DNA from 3 places in the Bilifractor sp. LCP21S3_F8 genome. Region 3 is predicted to be linked to each of the others. Evidence: predicted binding sites of a transcription regulator. Region 3 holds the regulator's gene; each other region holds the start of a gene.

Region 1 (4,598 bases), on a different contig from region 3:
GCCCTCTTCTATTGCCTTGCAGGCCTTCTGCTGAGATTTTGCGGAGAACTCGTCGAGCTCTTCTCTGGTCAGGCCGTATTTCTCGGCAACATTCTCAGCTGTGATTCCCATATGATAATTGTTGAACGCATCGGTAAGAGCGTCATGCGTCATGGAATCAATCAGTGCTCCATCGCCCATTCTATATCCATAACGTCCGTTCTGCAGAAGGTACGGAGCCTTGGACATGCTCTCCATGCCGCCTGCAACAACGATTTCTGCCTCTCCAGCACGGATCATGTCTGCTGCCATGTTCACAGCCGCAAGTCCGGAACCGCAGAGAATATTCAGAGTCATTGCCGGAACTTCAACCGGAATTCCTGCATTTACGGAAGCCTGACGGGCAACGTTCTGTCCCTGTCCTGCCTGAAGTACACATCCCATGTATACCATGTCTACCTTATCCGCCGGTACTCCGGAGCGCTTCAGAGCCTCTTTGATAACAATTGTTCCGAGATCAGCAACCGGAACTGTGCTAAGTTCTCCACCCATCTTACCGATCGCAGTACGGCAGGCGCCAGCAATAACAATTTTCTCAGCCATATTAAAGCCTCCTTAAAAAATAAATATTTAGTACGTGAAATATGTATTTCCTCATGAATCACCGTCAGGAAAAAGCCGGAACGCTGTACCGCGTCTTCTGATCCAGACCGCCGGAACAATGCTCGTTTATTTCTTAACGATGTAATCATAATACCCCTATTCCGCCTTTTTGTCAAATATTTATCAATCTTTATTTCAGAAAAAACTTACTAAATTTGGATTGCAATCTTGTATAGTTTTTTCCTTGACATCGCCGCCGCATGTCATCTCTTATTGGACCGTCTCCAGATGTTCATTTTCTCCGCCTCACGGATCAGTTCATCCCGTACCTTCGGATGTGCGATATTGATCAGCTGTTCCGCTCTCTGCCACATGGAGAGCCCCTTCAGGCAGACCTTTCCATATTCGGTCACGATATACATCGTGTTCGCGCGGGTATCTGTAACCACGCTTCCCGGGGTCAGCGTCGGACGGATCCGGCTCTTGATCTCCCCGGTCTTTTTGTCCTTGTACGCGGACGACAGGCAGATAAAGCTCTTTCCGCCCCTGGATTTGTACGCTCCAAGTACAAAGTCGAGCTGTCCGCCGGCTCCCGAAATATTCTTGATCCCAGCGCTCTCGGCGTTAACCTGTCCGTAAAGATCAATGTCCACAGCGTTATTAATAGAGATGAAATTATCAATCGCGCCGATGGTATCGATGTCGTTGACATATCCGACAGAGGCAGCCATACATTCCGGATTTCCGTCCAGATAATCGTACATTCTTCTGGTACCGGCGCCGAAAGCGTATACCTGAAGCCCCCGGTCAATGTTCTTCTTTGATCCGTTAATTTTGCCTGCCTCTGCCATATCTACAAAGGAATCCACATACATCTCCGTGTGTATACCAAGATCCTTCAGGTCACTTTCTGCAATCATTTTGCCGATCGCGTTCGGCATTCCTCCGATGCCCAGCTGCAGGCAGGCGCCGTCCGAAATTTCCGGTACCACAAGCTCCGCGACCGCCTTATCCACATCGCTGGCCTCTCCTCCTGCCGGCACCTCGTCAATCGCAGGATCATCTCCCTCGACGATCATATCGATCTGGTCGATGTGCACGTAATTATCCCGGGTTCCGAGGCATACCGGCATGTTTTTGTTCACCTCTGCGATTACGATATCTGCCGTCTCCACAACAGCGCTCATCTGACTCGCGCAGGGACCGAAATTAAAGTAGCCGTGTTTGTCCATTGGCGATACCTGAAAAATTGCCACATTCAGCGGCATCGTGCTTTCTCTGTAGAGGCGCGGCAGCTCAGAATAACGAAGCGGCGTATAAAAACAGAAACCTTTGGAGACCGAATGTCTCTCCACCGGGTTCATATGCCAGCTGTTCCAGATAAAATGCTCCGCCGGATTTTCAATTCCGAAGATAGCCGGAGCATGACAGAGAACACCGCCGCGGATGTTCACGTCATGAAGCTCAGGCATTCTCTTTGCCAGAGCTTTATCAACCGCGACATTCGTACCGACACACCATCCGTAATCAACCCAGTCGCCGCTCTTTATCACGGAAGCTGCTTTCTCGGCCGTTACCAGTTTCTCTTTATACTTTTCATCGTAATTCATCAGCTCATTCCTCCTCTTCCAGACGCCTTTCCGTTTCCATTTTCAGGGATCGCGTTTTTATGATATTTTTTTAACAACCTATCTGTATTTTACCATTTTTGTGACAGATGTAAATTATTTTTCTGCTATTTTCTTTTCCCGCTATTGTCTTTCTGTTTCTTCGCCTCCTCCATTTTCCGTTTACATCCGGTTCTGTATATAATTTTGCATTGGTTACCAATCACAGTTAGAAAAGACAGTTTTTTCACATTATCCGCCACACCTCAAGGGCAGTCTTCATGGAACAGCCCTGCCGAAGGAAGCACCACAAACGGAACAATTTTCCACCAACAGTCTGACCGGAACAGCAAGAACAGCGAAAATTCCTGCTTTGCACTGTTCATTTCTTTCGAAAAAGGATATACTGAGTTTAAGCGTCTGCAACAACTCAAATTCATGGCGCTGGACAGGAGAATATATATGAGAGAGATTCTCATATCAACAGAAAGCGGATCCGATCTTCCGGAATCACTTGTACAAAAATATCAGATCCATGTTGTTCCAATGCATGTCATTATGAACGGCGAGTCATTTGACGACGGTCATTTTCCGATTGACCGCGTTTTTGACTATTTTGACGAAACCGGGAGGATACCGACGACATCCGCGGTAAATGAAGGCGAATACATCGACTTTTTCCACAAGCTGCAGGAAGAGCATCCCGGATGTGTGATTTATCACTTTGCCTACTCTGCCGCCGCATCAAGCACATATGACCACGCCCGGCTTGCCATTGATGACGAGGGTTTTCAGGATGTCTATCTGATTGATACAAAGTCTGTATCCGGAGGCTGCACCGCTTACATTTCAGAAGCATACCGTCTGATCCGGGAACGCGGGGAGCATATCACCGATTACAGCGCCTTCGCGGATGAACTCCGATCCATCTCAGATCATATCGAATGCCAGTTCATCCCGGCGACACTCGCATATCTGCGGGCTGGCGGAAGAGTATCCAATGCCTCATACATTGCCGCCAACATCCTCAATCTGAAACCTCTGATCGAGATTGACAGCACCGGTCACCTGATCGCAACCAGGAAATACCGGGGTTCCATGCGCAAGATTGTCGATAAGTTCTATCGGGATTTTCTCAGCCGTTATGACTGCCGCAAGGATACCCTGTATCTGATGTACGGAAAGGGACTCGCTCAGGATGTTCTGGACCGCATGAAGGAAATCGCCATCGAGAGTGGATTCCGGAATACTGAGTATGTCATGACCGGCTGCACCATTTCCTGCCACGGCGGAAAAGGTGCCATGGGCATCGCTGCGGTCACTGTATAAGCTTGGGCGGCTGTTCTGCATAAGCAGAACAGCCGCCCTTAATCGTGTTTACGGCCACAGGCGGCCGCAAACCGCAAATAATGAGATTTTGCTATTATTCTATAAGCATCGCATCCCCGAAGCTGAAGAAGCGATATTTTTCCTGCACAGCGATGCGGTACGCATTCATGATATTGTCCTTACCCGCAAACGCGGATACCAGCATGATCAGTGTGGATTCCGGGAGGTGAAAATTCGTGATCAGTCCGTCCATGATCTTGAACTGATAGCCCGGATAGATAAAGATGCTGGTCCAGGCGCTGCCCGGCTGAAGGATTCCATTCTCATCTGTCGCGGATTCCAGTGTGCGGCAGCTGGTTGTGCCCACACAGATCACCCGGCCTCCTGCTGCCTTCGTATCATTGATGATTTTTGCCTGATCCGGCTCTACAATATACATCTCGGAATGCATCTGATGCTTCGTGACATCCTCCACCTTTACCGGACGGAAGGTGCCGAGGCCCACATGAAGCGTCACATGCGCAATCTTCACGCCCTTGTCCCGGATCTGCTGAAGCAGTTCCTTTGTAAAATGAAGCCCTGCCGTCGGTGCCGCTGCCGATCCGTCATTCTTCGCGTAGACGGTATTATATCTGGTGCGGTCCTTCAGTTTGTGTTTGATGTACGGCGGAAGAGGCATCTCTCCGAGCTTGTCCAGAATTTCCTCGAAAATTCCCTCATAATGAAACTGAATAAACCGGTTTCCGTCTTCCGTCACATCAACGACGGTGCCTGTCAGGATTCCCTCGTGTCCGAAAACAAGTTCCGTTCCAACCTTGCATTTCCTTCCGGGCTTCACCAGCGTCTCCCATATATTATCCTTCTTCCGTGTCAGAAGCAGAACCTCGATCACCGCGCCAGTATCCTTCTTGGTCCCGTAAAGACGGGCAGGAATCACCTTTGTATCATTGATGACCAGACAGTCCTTATCTGTCAGATGATCTATCACCTGTGTGAAGTGTTCGTGCCGCACCTCTCCGGTCTCTCTGTTCAGGCACATCAGTCTGGAGGAACTTCTGTCCTCCAGCGGGTCCTGGGCAA
Region 2 (4,598 bases), on a different contig from region 3:
CCTTCCCACTACCGGGCGGATTCGGGACTTGAACCCGTTGGAAACGTGCGCCGCTAGGCGCACTGTATAGCAGAACCCCGGCTGGAAACCAGCCGGGGTTCTGCTATATCTGCCAAATAATTCCAGCCACGCTGTTCCTGGCACATGACCTGCCTGCTCACCAGTGGGCAAGAACATTTGTGGTGGCGACAGATATGAACGAACATGGTACCGTGGAAATAACGCGAGAACGAGAACACGGCTAAAAACCAGGGAAATTTTCTCAGCGCTCAGGCATCCATATCCGGCGCACATTTTCGATCCGGCTGCCCATTCCAGTAAGAAGCTTATCTGCAATCGTAATGGCTGTCATCGCTTCGACAACCACAACCGCTCTCGGCGCCACAATCGGATCATGTCTGCCGTGTATCTCAATCTCAACCTTTTTCCCGTCCCGGCTGACTGTCTGCTGCGGCCTTGCGATAGAAGGAGTTGGCTTGCTCGCGCACCGGATCACAATATCCGATCCGTCGCTGATGCCTCCCAGGATTCCGCCGGCATGATTGGTCTGCTTCGTGATTCTGCCGTTCTCATCGATGGTAAAGTCATCATTGTTCTCCGCACCGGTTGCCTCTACAACACCAAAGCCGTCGCCGATTTCCACTCCCTTTATCGTTCCGATCGACATGATTGCCTTCGCCAGATCCGCATCCAGCTTGTCAAAGACCGGTTCCCCGACTCCCGCCGGCATTCCCTTCACAACGCATTCTATCATCGCGCCGGACGAATTCTTCTCCGACATACATTTTTCCAGGTATGCGGAAGCCATTGCGGCCGCGGAAGCATCCGGCATATACAGCTTGTTGTTCATAATCTCCTTCTCATCAAAACTCCGGATCGGTATCGGCCCGATTTGTCTGACATAGGTAGTGATCGTGATTCCCAGCTGTTTGAGCAGAAGAGAAGCGATTGCTCCCGCGGCAACCCTTCCGATGGTTTCCCGGCCTGAGGACCGCCCGCCGCCCCTGTAGTCTCGTATGCCATACTTGCTGTCAAATCCGTAATCCGCATGTCCGGGGCGGTATTTATCCATGATGCTGCTGTAATCCCCCGAGTGTTGATCGGTGTTATGTACCATCATCGAAATCGGTGTTCCTGTGGTCATTCCCTCAAAGGTGCCGGATAAAATTTCAATTTTGTCGGATTCCGCACGCTTCGTTGTATACCGGCTCTGGCCGGGTTTCCTCCGGTCCATAAAGGGCTGTATATCCTCCTCTTTAAGAGGAATCCCCGCCGGACATCCGTCCACGACAACGCCGACTCCTTTGCCGTGCGACTCTCCCCAGGTAGTGACGCGAAAGATTGTTCCAAAAGTTGATCCCGCCATGCTTTTTTCTCCTGACTGAATGGTAAAAATATGAGGCGGATGGCCGCGAAACAGTCCATCCGCCTCCAATATTAATCACTTTAGCACAGGGGAGCTGTCCTTTCAATCCCCCGCACCCCCTCACCGCTTCAGAAACGAACCGCTTTATTCCTTATTGCAGTTCTTTTCCAAGTGCATCTGCAGCCAGGATTGCGTCATAAAGCTGCTCCGCTGTAACATCCGCAACCATGTTGTGAATGGATTCCCCTTCAACGCAAGCCAGCTCTGCAATCTTTCTGACCTGTTCATCAGTAGTTACACCGAGCTCTGCAAGCGTAACCGGAAGCCCCGTCTCACGGCAGAAGTTCTGCACTTCATCGAACTCTTCACGGGGAGCACCCTCAAGCTGCAGCTGAACCAGCGTACCGAATGCAACACATAATCCATGCTGCGCCGGATGATTCTCGAGACCGGTGTACCCATTGTAGAAGGAATGCGCAGCTGCCAATCCGGCATTGTCCGCACCAACTCCTGAGAGATAGGTATTTGCCTCAATGATCGCATCCAGTGCGGGTGTTACCACATGATTCTCACACGCGCGAATTGCTGCTGCGCTGTAGTCACGCAGTGTCTTGTAGCAAAGCTCACAGAGTGCCATGGCAGAACGGGTAATTCCACCATTTTCAAGGCTCGGCGCATCGGTACGAACGCAGGCTCTTCCCTCGAAATATGTACCGAGCGCATCACCAATGCCCGCAATCAGAAAACGGGTCGGCGCGTTTGCGATAACCGCGCTGTCCACAATTACGGCATCCGGGTTTTTCGGATAGAAGAGATAGCTGTTAAACGAATGATCATCGTTGTAAATAACAGAAAGTCCTGTGCAGGGAGCATCTGTCGCGCAGACAGTGGGGCAGGAGACGTCATGGATCTTCTCATAATATGCGGTTGCCTTGGCGGTATCAATTGCCGATCCTCCGCCTACACCTACTACCGTATCGATGCCTTCCTCACGGACAATCTTCCGCATCTTTTCAATCTCACCGATACTGGAGATACCGCTGAATACTTCATAATGACGGACGTTATCTGTTCCCTCAAAACTCTTCTCGATTTTATCATGACAATTCTTATATCCGCTGTGTGAACAGATAAAAAGCCATTTTGATCCGAGATCCTGCAGCTGCTCATAGAAATGAAGCAGCGAATCCTTTCCCTGAACATACTTTAGCGGTGCTCTCATTAAACGTAATCTAGCCATAGTATCCTCCTTTATGGAATCTGTCTTGTATAATTCTCTGAGACCGTTCCGGAATCCTTTGTGATTCCAATGTTCTGTCCTAACCCCGGCCTGAAAAGTCCTAATATCCGGCTTCATCCAACCGGGATTACAATTCCATATTATGTCATTTTGTTAAATTGTTATCAACGAAGAATACGAGAAAGATGCGTCAAATATTGCAGACAACCAACGCCGGCACAAAAGCCGTGGCAAAAAGTGTTTTACGAACCGGTACCGGTCATGCGGGCGGCGCATTCCGCAACACACACAACAGCCATGGCATAAATCAATGACATGAACTGGTGGAGTGTGCGGGCAGCATATTACTGAACCGGCAATACAACTGCACAACGCCAGGGCTGGGGCATTGTGCGACGTTGACAACCCTTCGGCTGCCCCTTATAATTGTAGAAATTAACAAGAAAGCCGGCAATATCGTATCACCGGATGACAGGATATTCTGTTTCACCTGACATCCGTCTTAATACGGGAAAGAAAGGACAGGATCCATGGATTTTTTACACAAACTGGAACGAAAAATCGGAAAGTATGCAATCCATCATCTGACCATTTACATCATTATGACCTATGTAGCAGGATATATTCTCTACTTCATGGCACTCATGAATCCGGAATATGGAACGGTCTTTAACTATCTGACGCTTTCACCATCTCTTATTCTGAAGGGGCAGGTGTGGCGTCTCGTATCCTGGTGGCTGATTCCCCCGTCATCTCTGAATATCTGGACCATCATCATGCTGATCTGTTACTATCAGCTCGGAACGCTCCTGGAGCGGACCTGGGGCGATTTTCTCTATGACGTATACATTTTCTTCGGTCTGATCATGACCGTCATCGGCGCATTCGTCCTGTACGCCATCACCGGTGTGGATTATGGAATGATGTTCTCCACGTACTATGTCAGTCTGTCCATCTTCCTCGGATTCGCCCTGACCTTTCCCGATCAGAAGATGCTGTTTATGTTCATCATACCGATCCGGATCAAATACCTGGCCATCGTCGACATCATTTATCTGATCTATGACGTCATCAGTTCCCCCGCGTCAATGCGTCTTCCGAGGATCATCATGATTGTCTGCTCACTCGCCAGCACGATTATTTTCTTCTTCCTCACACATGGAACGCAGGGCATGAGCAGAAGCCAGCGGCAGACGCGGAGAAATTTCCGCCGCTACATGAACGGCTACAACACCGGCCGGAACAGTTCTCCCTATAATAGCGGGCAGAACAGCTCCCCTTACGGAAACAGCGCAAACAGAGGAGACAAAATTGACCGCAGCACCTTCGGCGCCGGCCAAGGCAATCCGAACAGCGGCCGACGGCCAATTCACCGCTGTGCCGTGTGCGGACGAACAGAACTCGATGACCCGAATCTCGAATTCCGGTTCTGTTCCAAATGCAACGGAAACTACGAATACTGTCAGGATCACCTTTATAATCATAAGCATATCCAATAAACCCTTATACGATAAGTCGTGCCACAAACTGTATAAGCTACGGATTGCTCCGTGCTTCGCGCGTGACGATTCTGTATGCGTTTTCGAAGAGCTTATACAGTACATTTTAGCTTTGTAAAGTCACAAAGTGTTTTACATTTTAATCAGAGTATGTTTTAATGGTACAGGAAACCCGGTGTCCCGTGAATGGGGCTCCGCATACTGTATAAGTTCACCTCCGATCTGTTTGCCGGAGTCATTATAAGGAGATCTACCCATGAAGAAAACGCCTTTTGTCACAAAGGAGAAACTTGAAGAGATCATTCGCGATGTACCGACTCCTTTTCATATTTACGACGAAAAAGGAATCCGTAAAAACGCACAGGCGGTGAAGGAAGCATTTGCCTGGAATCCCGGCTTCCGAGAATATTTTGCCGTTAAAGCAACCCCGACACCCGCACTCATTAAAATTCTGAAAGAGTACGACTGTGGCTGCGACTGTTCCTCTATGACC
Region 3 (4,598 bases):
GCGTCAAAAACTGCAGGTATTTTTCTTTCCTGATTCAGACGAAGGAATTCCCGCATAAGAGAAAGCGCCGTATCGCCGGTTCCAAGTCCTGGACCGATCAGTACAGTATCCGCCCATTTCATATCCGCTGCAAGCTGTGGAAAGTCTTTTGCGCCATCCCGGTATGTGGAAATGAGAGCTTCCGGGAACAGTGCGCAGATTGGTGTGCGGTTATTTTCTTCTGTGAAGATTTTCACCATTCCGACACCGGTCAGAAGTGCGGCCTTTGCGGAAAGATATGCCGCCCCGCAGATATTCCGCGATCCGGCGATGACGAGAATCTTCCGGAAGGTTCCCTTGTTGCCCGATTCATCACGCTTCGGGAGATATTCAAGATCACTGTGTTCGATGGTATACAGATGGCAGGCCTTCGTGATTTCTCTGGTAAGCGGAATTCCGATCTGCTTCACTTTGACCTTCCCGGCACAGGCTGCTCCTGGATAGATGTAGAGACCTGCCTTTCCGGTTGTGAACGTGACAGTGAGATCCGCACGGACAGCTGTCCCCATGATCACGCCGGAGTCGGTGTTGACACCGGACGGCATATCGACAGCGGCGACAGGAAGCTCGGAATGATTGATTCGGTCAATAAGTTCGGCATATATTCCGGTGATGTCCCGTTTCAGCCCGATCCCGAAAAGAGCGTCTATAATAAGAGAATAATCCTCCGGATGGAAATCCTCCAGTTCCGCGCCCGGTGTGCTGCGGGCGCGGATGACCGGGATCGGAAAACCCTCGATGATATGAAGCTGCTGTTTCAGCTGGTCACTGAATTTTTCCTCCGGTCCGGCAAGAAAAACCGTGCAGCTGTATCCTTCCTCGCAGAGAACGCGGGCCACAGCGACTCCGTCTCCGCCATTGTTTCCCGTTCCGCAGACGACGAGGATCCGATCCATGTCATACTGCCGTTTTTCAATTTCTGATGCACAGGCAAGTGCCGCCCGCTCCATGAGGACCATGGAAGGCATTCCAGCCGCGACAGCGCTTCGATCCGCGTCCTGATGCTGCCTTGCACTCAAGATCAGTTTCATTCTGTATCCTCCCTTTCTGCTGAAGAACAGCGCAATTCATGAGATCCGATAAACGTTCTCTTCACTGCTCCAATTCATGAGATCCGATAAACGTTCTCTTCTCTGCTCCAATTGATGAGATCCGATAACAATTTTCTTTTCCGTTCCAAAAAGAGCCCCCATCTACGCGAGGGGCTCTTATATCGTCTTGTATCGGCAGGTGTCTACTTCTCTTCGAGTGTCTTGAGGTTGTAGGACAGCCGCATCAGACTTTCGGACAGATGAACATTCTGAACAGCCACATTCTTCGGTACCACAAGGTTCAGATCGGTGTGCGCAAAATTCCAGATGGCGTGAATGCCGTTTTCGATCAGCATCTTGCTTACCTCAATGGCGTATTCCTTTGGGAGAGTCAGCGTCGCGATTTCGACATCATTCTCCCGGAGAAAGGATGGAATCTCGTCCGTCATACGGATTGGAACACCCCGGATGACCTTGCCCTTTAATTCGGGATTATTGTCGAAAAGTCCGATGATACGGAAACTGTTCTTCTCAAAGTTCGTATAATTCGCGAGAGCCTGTCCCAGATGTCCGACACCGATAATGATAATATTGTGTATGCGGTCCAGTCCGAGAATTTTGGCGATCTCCTCTCGAAGATACTGCACATTATAACCGTAGCCCTGCTGCCCGAAACCGCCGAAATTATTCAGATCCTGCCGGATCTGAGAGGCGGTCACCTTCATCTGCTGACTGAGTTCACCGGAAGAAATCCGCTCAACGCCGGCCTCCTGAAGTTCACCGAGATACCGGTAATAACGGGGCAGCCTCTTGATAACGGCTTTCGAAATTTCTTTCTGACTCATAATAAGAAAACCTCCTTGAAGCTACTACCATTATATGTAATTGTCTAATTTTTGTCAAAGTATTTCTCTTTTTCCCGGTGCCCTTGCTTTGTTGTTTTTTTTCGGTATAATTGGAAGGTAAATGCTCCGCCAGAGAAGCGGCGGGACGCAAACAGGAAAAGCTACGAATGTGTGAGGTGGACAGATATGATTCTCTCCTGTCAGAATATCAGCAAGACATTTGGATCAGAGGAAATCCTGAAGGATATTTCCTTTCATATTGAAGAAAGGGACAAGGCCGCTCTGATCGGCGTGAACGGAGCGGGCAAATCGACGCTCCTCCGGATCATTACCGGAGCTCTCAGCCCGGATACCGGAGAAGTCACCGTCACACACGGCAAGACCATGGGATATCTGGCACAGTACCAGGACATGGAATCCGATGAGACGATCTATCAGGAGGTCCGGAAGGCAAAGCAGGATATCCTCGATATGGAGCAGCGTCTGCGGGAAATGGAGCGCCGGATGGACACGGTCACGGGCGAAGAGGCCGTTTCGCTGATGAACCGCTATACAGAGCTGATGCATGAGTTTGAGCTCCAGAACGGATATGCGGCGGAGAGCGAGATCACAGGCGTCCTGAAGGGACTCGGATTTGAGGAAAAAGATTTTGACCGCCGTCTTGGCTCCCTCTCCGGCGGCCAGAAGACACGGGTCGTTCTGGGAAAGCTCCTGCTGACAAAGCCGGATATCCTGCTTCTCGATGAGCCGACCAACCACCTGGATCTCTCCTCCATCGAGTGGCTGGAGAATTTTCTTATCAATTATCCGGGAACTGTGCTCATTGTCTCTCATGACCGGTATTTCCTGAACCGCATCGTCACGCGGGTTATCGAGATCGAAAACGGAAGATCCATGAGCTTCGAGGGAAACTACAACGAATACAGCCGGAAGAAATCAATCGTGCGCAAGGCACAGTACAACGCATGGGCGAAGCAGCAGGCAGAAATCCGTCATCAGGAAGCGGTCATCACCAAGCTGAAGCAGTTTAACCGGGAGAAGTCAATCAAGCGCGCGGAATCCAGAGAAAAAATGCTCGATAAAATGGAGGTTCTGGAGAAGCCGCAGGAAGTCAGCGCGGATATGCGCATTGAGCTGAAGCCGAGGACGGAAAGCGGCAAGGATGTGCTCACCGTGGCCGGTCTGTCCAAGGCATTCCCGGGGCTTCTTCTCTTCCGTAATCAGTCCTTTGAGATCAAGCGTGGAGAGCGGGTCGCGATCATCGGTGACAACGGAACCGGAAAGTCCACCATACTGAAAATGATCAACGGTCTTCTGACGCCGGATGAGGGAAAAATCGTCCTCGGTTCCAAGGTCCATATCGGGTACTACGATCAGGAGCAGCAGCTGCTTGACCCGGAGAAAACAATCTTTCAGCAGATCGCCGACGACTATCCTACGCTGACCGAAACAGAGATCCGGAATGTTCTCGCTGCCTTTCTGTTTACCGGCGATGATGTATACAAAAAGATCTCTTCCATCAGCGGCGGCGAGCGCGGGCGTGTATCCCTGGCAAGACTGATGCTCTCGGAGGCAAATTTTCTGATCCTTGACGAGCCGACGAACCACCTGGACATCATCTCCAAGGAGATTCTGGAAGATGCCTTGAATGAGTATACCGGAACGGTGCTTTATGTGAGCCACGACCGTTATTTTATCAATCAGACGGCGACCCGCATTCTGGAGCTGACCAATCACACTCTGGTCAACTATATCGGCAACTACGATTATTACATGGAGAAAAAAGAAGAGCTGACGCGTGCCTATGCCTCCTCTCCCGCGTCTGACGGCGCGGGCGGAAAAGGCCCCGGCGGCGCAGGAACAGCTTCCCTCTCCTCTTCCGGCTCCGAATCAGGAGACTCCGGATCAGCGCCGGCCGGACAGACTGCCGCAGATGGAATTCCTGCGGCAGCCACGGATTCCTCCGGCTCCGGAAAACTGGACTGGAAAGCGCAGAAGGAGGAACAGGCGAGACTTCGGAAAAAGGAAAACCGGATCCGTAAAATTGAAGAGGAAATCGAGAAACTGGAGGCGAGGAACAAAGAGATCGACGAAGAATTTCTGAAACCGGAGACCGGAACGGACCTGCAGAAATGCCAGGAGCTCGCGAAGGAACAGAACGCGAACAACGACAGGCTTCAGGAACTCTATGAAGACTGGGAGACAGCTTCCGACGAGGAATGACCGGAATGAATTCTATAATGGCCCGAATGAAAAGATGATTGTGGAATACAGGAACAGCCGCTGTGCAGAACTCTGCACAGCGGCTGTTCCTGTTTCCGTGTAAGTATTTACAGCATGGAGTCCAGTGTGTCGCGGATGGCGAGGATGAAATCCTCGGAATTCAGCGTCTTCACATTCGGAAGTGTTGTGATTCTCGCGAGATCTCCGGTCATTTTTCCGGACTCAATGGTGGTGATGGTTGCCTTCTCAAGCTTATTCGCGAAATCGACAAGCTCCGGGAGCTTGTCCAGCTCTCCCCGTTTGCGAAGAGCGCCGCTCCATGCGAAAATAGTGGCCACAGAGTTCGTCGAAGTCTCCTCGCCGCGCAGATGCTTGTAATAATGTCTCTGAACGGTTCCGTGAGCAGCCTCGTACTCAAAATATCCGTGCGGGGATACCAGAACAGAGGTCATCATCGCGA

What was found. Region 3 encodes Rex, which represses fermentation and respiration genes when NADH is low (regulators of the CRP and FNR family bind a similar motif). Its sites were predicted from a motif close to ATTGTTAANTANTTAACAAT; they were not measured.
Region 1: ACTQ3A_RS01420 (butyryl-CoA:acetate CoA-transferase) is a predicted target of Rex. The motif match lies at 2,251-2,270, and genes of this name have one in related genera.
Region 2: ACTQ3A_RS07120 (glycerol dehydrogenase) is a predicted target of Rex. The motif match lies at 2,756-2,775, and genes of this name have one in related genera.

What each region holds. Positions count from the first base shown of each region.
Region 1 is NZ_JBQKIK010000002.1:39,994-44,591, forward strand. It holds gene ACTQ3A_RS01415 (acetyl-CoA C-acetyltransferase) at 1-582, opposite strand, end outside; gene ACTQ3A_RS01420 (butyryl-CoA:acetate CoA-transferase) at 846-2,192, opposite strand; gene ACTQ3A_RS01425 (DegV family protein) at 2,652-3,518, shown strand; gene queA (tRNA preQ1(34) S-adenosylmethionine ribosyltransferase-isomerase QueA) at 3,613-4,598, opposite strand, start outside.
Region 2 is NZ_JBQKIK010000011.1:79,795-84,392, reverse strand. It holds gene aroC (chorismate synthase) at 263-1,366, opposite strand; gene ACTQ3A_RS07120 (glycerol dehydrogenase) at 1,518-2,606, opposite strand; gene ACTQ3A_RS07115 (hypothetical protein) at 3,137-4,105, shown strand; gene ACTQ3A_RS07110 (diaminopimelate decarboxylase) at 4,362-4,598, shown strand, end outside.
Region 3 is NZ_JBQKIK010000007.1:98,670-103,267, forward strand. It holds gene ACTQ3A_RS05335 (NAD(P)H-hydrate dehydratase) at 1-1,070, opposite strand, end outside; gene ACTQ3A_RS05340 (redox-sensing transcriptional repressor Rex) at 1,274-1,915, opposite strand; gene ACTQ3A_RS05345 (ABC-F family ATP-binding cassette domain-containing protein) at 2,102-4,138, shown strand; gene ACTQ3A_RS05350 (NADP-dependent isocitrate dehydrogenase) at 4,246-4,598, opposite strand, start outside.